Regions from separate parts of the Runella salmonicolor genome, predicted to be linked through region 1. Evidence: riboswitches for the same ligand, from Rfam matches in the RefSeq annotation. Region 1 holds a riboswitch; the other holds the start of a gene.
What was found. Region 1 has a riboswitch for thiamine pyrophosphate ahead of NCI00_RS14430 (TonB-dependent receptor). Riboswitches for the same ligand answer to the same signal wherever they lie in the genome.
Positions count from the first base shown of each region.

Region 2: it holds a riboswitch for thiamine pyrophosphate, as region 1 does, so the genes downstream of both, NCI00_RS16705 (class I SAM-dependent methyltransferase) here and NCI00_RS14430 (TonB-dependent receptor) in region 1, are expected to answer to the same signal.

Region 1 is NZ_JAMZEL010000005.1:231,867-235,281, forward strand. It holds gene NCI00_RS14430 (TonB-dependent receptor) at 1-1,801, opposite strand, end outside; TPP riboswitch at 1,792-1,888, opposite strand; gene NCI00_RS14435 (phosphatase PAP2 family protein) at 1,953-2,561, opposite strand; gene NCI00_RS14440 (sulfite exporter TauE/SafE family protein) at 2,587-3,315, opposite strand; gene NCI00_RS14445 (DUF58 domain-containing protein) at 3,381-3,415, opposite strand, start outside.
Region 2 is NZ_JAMZEL010000006.1:335,421-338,835, reverse strand. It holds gene NCI00_RS16715 (S41 family peptidase) at 1-324, opposite strand, end outside; gene NCI00_RS16710 (WD40/YVTN/BNR-like repeat-containing protein) at 442-1,467, shown strand; TPP riboswitch at 1,494-1,586, shown strand; gene NCI00_RS16705 (class I SAM-dependent methyltransferase) at 1,653-2,351, shown strand; gene NCI00_RS16700 (AIR synthase family protein) at 2,355-3,415, shown strand, end outside; gene NCI00_RS16695 (thiamine phosphate synthase) at 3,413-3,415, shown strand, end outside.

The DNA of each region.
Region 1 (3,415 bases):
CACGCAATACCTCGGGTTGGGGCTGAATCTGACGCGTAGATTCCGTAAAATCATCACGGTTTGGTTCGCGGTGCGCCAAGCTAAAAGAGGCAAAAGCCGCGCTACTTTCTGACACCTGATAGGTTAAACCTGCTTTAGGATTGAAAAAAGTATAATTGACATCATGCGATTGCTGCCGTTGCTGGTTGTCGTCGCCTTTTACAAAATAACCGATTTTTCTGACTTGGGCATCGGCAAACACATTCAGTTTGTCAGTGAGTTGATAATACACCTTACCGTAAAGATTGAAATCCGTTTTCATTCCAACGTTTTGATAATACCGCTGACGAATGCTACTATTGCTCGCAAAGCGCGCCCAAATCACTTCCCCAAAGTGGTTACCATCGTATTGATTCCATCCTCCGCCGATGTTGGCGGTGAGCTTTTGAAAGCTGTTATAATCCAACGAAAACGTAGTCCCGTAGAAAGAATTATCCAACCACCGACGGCGAATCAAATCGCTGCGCGTAATGGTGTCTCCGCCCACAATTACTGAGGGTAATTTATAGTTTCTGAGCCTATCGTTGTCGCGGTATTGCTCATAATACCCACGGCCTTTCACCAAAAATCCATTAAGGTTAAACGTCCAGTTTTTGCTGAGCGTATGCGACGAAACCAGTTGATAATGGTCTTGCTGATAGTTATCTACTTGGTTATCGTACAAATAAAGATTGTACGTCCGACTATCGGAATTTAAGAGATTTTGGGCATCACGCTCATTCAGGCCGTTGCGGTCGATGTAAGCCAACATTCCTTCTCGGTCGCCTTTAATTCGCGCTTCTGGGGTTCCTTCCCATGCCTGATACGTTATTTCTTTCCCCGAAAACACGTTCAAACGCACCGAGCTTTTCTTTCCAAAATAAGCCCCAGAGACATAAAACGACCCCAAATCCGACTTAGCGCGGTCAATGAAGCCGTCGGAGGTGATTTTTGATAAACGAGCGTCCAACGTAAATTTATTGTTCAACAAACCCGTACCCGCCATAACGGTATGCTTACGGGTTTTGAAAGAACCCACCGAATTGTTGATTTCGGCGTAGGCTTCTTTTCTGAATTCGTTGGTGTTGATGTTGACCGTAGCCCCAAATGCGGCCGCTCCGTTGGTAGAAGTCCCCACCCCACGCTGAATCTGCACGCTGCTGACCGACGAGCTAAAATCGGGCATATTTACCCAAAACGTTCCCTGACTTTCGGCGTCGTTGTAAGGAATTCCGTTGATGGTCACGTTGATACGCGTGGCATCTGTGCCACGAATACGTAATCCCGTGTACCCAACCCCCGCTCCCGCATCAGAGGTAGTGACGAGTGAGGGCGTAAAATTGAGCAATACGGGCAGGTCTTGCCCTAAATTCTGCTTACTCAATTCAAGTTTTCCGACATTGGTAAACGCCACCCCAGAATTTTGATTGGCTCGCGTAGCGTTGATGACTACTTCGTCGGCCGAGAAAGAACTGCGGACTAATTTAATTTCTACGTTTGAATTCGAACTTTGAAGGGAAGCCAACACCATTTTCTGGTTCTCATAGCCAACGTACGAAAACTCCAGTAAATCAGTGTCTTTAGGAAGATTTTTTAGCGAGAATTCGCCTTTTTCGTTTGTCACCGTTCCCCGAAAACTTCCAGCTCGGATGGTTGCCCCCGGCAGTGGTTTGCCGTCTTCGGCGTCAACGATTTTGCCCGACACAGATAGTTGGGCAAGTGCAGGCACGTACAGCAACACTCCCGTTGCCACGGCCAAAAACCAAGATGTAAACTTTAGCATTTTTAATTCCCTCCGCCGGCATTACCCGGTTCAGGTGGTAAGGGTATAATCTCAGCCCGTCATGTTAGGGCACCCCGTTTTGTAAAAAATTCTGCGCGTCAGAACTGACCGCAAAGGTAAGAGGATAACTTAGAAAAATGCAAATATGTTTTTAGTTGGGTGTTTTTCGCATCTTTCTGTTCAACCATTTCTGCTGAATTTTGTACGAAAGCCACGCACTTGCCGCCCCCGCGACGGCACCCGCCAAAATATCACTCGGATAATGCACGCCCAAGCGCATTCGTGAATACCCAACCGCTCCTGCCCACGCATAAGCTGGCACAATGACGTACCATTTACGATAATTGATGGCCAACGTCGTAGCCGTTGAAAACGCCACCGTGGTATGCCCCGACGGAAATGAATAGTGCGACTCTTCACCTTCTACCCGCGCCGCAAAAAGCGTAGGATGCTCAATAAAAGGCCTGTCTCTCAAGACAATTCGTTTGGTCACTTGTGTGATACCCGTCCCAATAACAAACCCGCCCAAAGCCTGCCAGCCCTGCTGTTGCAAGGTCTTATTTTTGGTTGAAAAACCCGCAATCAACAAACCCGCTGGAAGCACCAAACTCAACGGCTTAGCCGTGGATGAAATGAACTTTGCCGTACTTACATCGGTCGGTTGGATGGAGCCATACACGTCTTGCAGCAGGCGGGTATCTAAATTTTGGGCGTTTATTTTCCACGAAAATAAACACAAAAAGAGAAGGTATTTTTTCACTGACAAAACGATTGTAGGCGAGAAGTTAGGTCAAATATAGTTTTGCTACCGCAATCAACAATACCGAAGCCAAAATATAACGCAATGTTTGCAGGTTAAACTTAAAACTTCCCTGATAAGCCCCAACAAACCCACCTACCAAAGCCGCTACTAGCCAAGAAGTTAGCTGACCATTGGGTTCAAATCCTTTTTGAAACAACCCGTACAACCCCGACATGGAATTAACAAAGATAAACAAAGCCGAAACTGCGGCCGTTTCTTTCACCCGTCCCCAGCCCAACAACAAAATGACTGGACTCAAAACAATACCCCCGCCAATGCCCAGCATCCCCGACAATAGCCCAATGACCGCCCCAATTGCCAATGCACCCATCAAAGGCACAGGTTTATTTTCGGCTTTTTCCACGGGTTGAAAGAGCATCCTCGCAATGGCAATGGCCAAAGCTACGGCCAATAATTTTTTATAAAGTGAATCTGTAATCGGCAGCGTAGCACCAATGTAGGAAAGGGGAATGCTCGCAAGGGCAAAAGGCCAGAATAAATTCCACCGAAAATGCCCCGCTCGGTAATATTGAATGAACGCAACGAGAGAAACAAATACGTTGAGAATCAAAGCCGAAGATTTCATCAAAGCAGGAGAAGTACCAAAAATAGCCATCAGCGCCAAATACCCGCTCGCCCCGCCATGCCCAACGGAAGCGTACAAAAAAGCCATGATACCAATCAACAGCGGTTGCCAATACTCTTGCATCATTCAGAAATTCGTTATTCCCTCAAATATATAACGCTTTCTGATTCTTAGCAACCCATCACCCCATCCTACTTTTTGCGACGTATGCGAAAGAGTTTAACCA
Region 2 (3,415 bases), on a different contig from region 1:
CGTCGTTTTGCTTTCACCCGACAACGAAGATTCCGTTTCTTCCGCATTTTCTAAAAAACGAGAAAAGCGGTCGCCGTCTGGACGAGCGGTTCTATCAAACGTATAAAGCAACGAATTAAAAAATGTTTCGGGCGCCAATGATTTATTTTCTAAAGCACCCGCTGGAATTTTGTCCTTCCAGTAGTACCAATAATCCATGTTGACCGAGATAAATTCGTTCACCAACTCATCCCCTGCTTTTACGTCGGTTTGCTTACACGCACTCATCCCCGCCAATGACGCAACGATGGCAAAAAGAAGTGTTTTTGAAATTAATTTCTGCATATTTGTTGAGAAGGTTTTGACGTAGAAAAACGTGATAAACTCAAATTTATTTTAAATCCCTGACAAGCCCAACTTTACCATCTTTCATTTATTATTTACGACAAATTGTACACTCAAATGTTTTTACGAACCATTATTTTTTTAACATTTTTTCTGCCCACGCTCCTCGTGGCCCAATGGGTTCCGCAAATCAGCCATACAGAAGCGCATTTCAGGGCCATTTCGGCCATTAACGAAAAAGCCATTTGGGCAGGCGGTAGCAAAGGAACGGTGCTGCGCACCACCACTGGCGGCGAAAATTGGACTGTTTTACAGGTGCCCGGCGCAGAAAAACTGGATTTTAGGGGCATTAAGGGCCTTGATGAAAAAACCGCCGTGGCCGTCAGTGCAGGCTTGGCAGAGGAAGGACAAGCGCGTATTTATCGCACCGACGACGCGGGCAAAACGTGGACACAAGTTTGGCAAACTGACCAAAAAGGCGTTTTTCTGGACGGAATTGCCTTTTGGGACAAAAAGAACGGACTCATCTTCGGCGACCCCATCGACGGCCATTTATACCTTCTCAAAACCACCGACGGCGGCAAAACCTGGGAGCGCCTCTCACCTGCTACGCTACCCGCCAATTTACCCAACGAGGCTTCTTTTGCCGCCAGCAATTCGACGATGGTAATGCAAGGCACCAAAAATGTTTGGGTTGGCACCGGCGGCGCTGACCGCGCCCGCGTTTTTCGCTCTACCGACCAGGGCGCTACTTGGCAAGTAACCGATACGCCCATGAAAGCCAATGCATCCTCAGGAATATTTGGGTTGCATTTTTGGGACGCAAAAAACGGCATCGCCGTGGGCGGCGACTATAAAGCCGAGAAACAAGCTTTTGAGAATGTAATCATAACCAACGATGGTGGCAAAACTTGGCAAAAAAGCACCCCAACAACCCCCGATGGGCTCAAAGAAGCGGTTTATAAATTAAAAAATGGCACGTTGGTCGCCGTCGGCCCTGCGGGAAGCGGCTGGTCCAAAGACAACGGAAAAACCTGGCAAGCGCTCACGGGAGCCTCCAACGGCCTCCACGCCCTGACCTGCGTGGGCAATACCTGTTGGGCCATCGGTTCAAAAGGACAAATCGTGCGATTGTCAAATTAATCCTTTAGATTTACGGCATAAAATAAATAGTTGCATCGGGGTGCTTCATTTGAGGCTGAGATTACACCCGTGAACCTGAACCGGTTAGGACCGGCGTAGGAAATGCGTCACACTGAAAACATTCATATCATCCATAGCCACATTTCCCCTTTTTGGGGGAGGTGTGGCTTTTTTTTGTTACAACTATGAGCTTTGAAATCGTCAAAAAAGACCTGACCAACTGGCAAAACCGCAAGGAGTGGTTCTTTAATCGGGAATTTACCGATACCTACGAACAATGGTACGAAGGCCCTTACAAACGGGCCGAAGTGTGGCAGAAGAAAGTCATCGAACAACTCGTCAAAAAGGACTCTCGCATCAACACCCTCTTGGAATTTGGCTGCGGTACTACACGATTTACCCGGTGGTGGCATCAAATCGGCATTGAGGCTTCAGGCGGCGATATTTCGCCTTTTATGTTGTCCCAAGCTGTGCATTTGTTCAAAGGCGATTTGGTCATGGCCGACTCTCACTTCATGCCCTTCAAAGACCACACCTTCGATGCCGTGGCGTTTATTACCACTTTTGAGTACTACCGCGACCCCGTTCGGGTGATTCGCGAAGCGGCGCGGGTAGGCAAACACGGCATTGTATTTGGAATGATGAACCGCAATTCGCCAAAGGTAGCACGTCGGCGTATTCAGCAGGCATTCGGCAAAAACCCTTTTTACGTCACGGCTACTTTCTACACCCCCAATCACCTCATTTCGGTCATTGATGAAGCCCTAAAAGGCCGCGAATACAGCATTGAATGGACTTGTACTGGCCTGCCTAAGTGGTTTCCAGTGCAGCAATGGAGCGTGCCGTACGGCGATTTTTTTGGGTTGTACGTCAAACTTCTGTAAACCATGAAAACAAACGAAACGGGGAAAATAACGGACGAGGCGTTTAAAAATCATATTTTCCCTTACTGCGGTGCCGCCCGCAAAGAGGTGAAAATTGGCCCGTATTTCGGCACCGATATTTCCCTCATTACATTACCCAACGGGTACGAAATGGCCCTCACCAGCGACCCACTTTCTTATATTCCGAGCCTCGGGCTGGAAGAATCGGCGTGGTTGTCGGTGCATTTGATGGCCAACGACATGGCTACTACGGGCGTAGCGCCGCAATATGCGCAGTTTGTACTGAACCTTCCTACGGAGGTGTCAGAGACTGATTTTCAGGCGTATTGGCAATATATCCACCGCTTTTGTCAGCAAATCGGCGTCGCCATCACGGGCGGACATACGGGGCGGTTTGAAGGCATCAACTCAACCATTGCGGGCGGTGGCACCATGATTGCCGTGGCCGAAAAAGGCAAAATGCTGTGCAGCCAATGGGCGCAACCTAGCCACGACATCATCGTGACCAAACAAGCCGCGTTGATTGCCACCTCTATTTTGGCGCGTAGCTTTCCCAATACGGTCAAAAATGAATGCGGTGTGGCTGTTTTTCAGGAAGCCTCGGAACTGTTTTACCAAACAACCAGCCTGAAAGAAGGGCTGATTGCGTCGGCTTTCAACGAAAAGGAAGGGCCGAGCGTGATGGCTATGCACGACGTAACCGAAGGCGGCATCTTAGGTGCTATCTACGAAATGGCCGTGGCTTCTGAGTGCGGTGCAGAAGTAGTAACCGATTCATTACCCATCGGCCCCGTTGTTAAAACTGTGTGCGACTTTTTTGCCATTGACCCCGCCTATTCGGTAGGAGCTGGTGCAATGATTATGGCCGTAAAACCCGAAAAAACGGCCCAATTGATTCAAAAACTAACAGAAGAAGGGATTCCCGCAACCCGCGTCGGCAAATTTACGACCTCCGAAAAAGGGATTCGACAACGTACCCAAGCAGGGTATTCTCGCATCATTCCACCCGCAACCGACCCGTACTGGGCGGCTTTTTTCAATGCTTTAACCCAAGGACTTACATG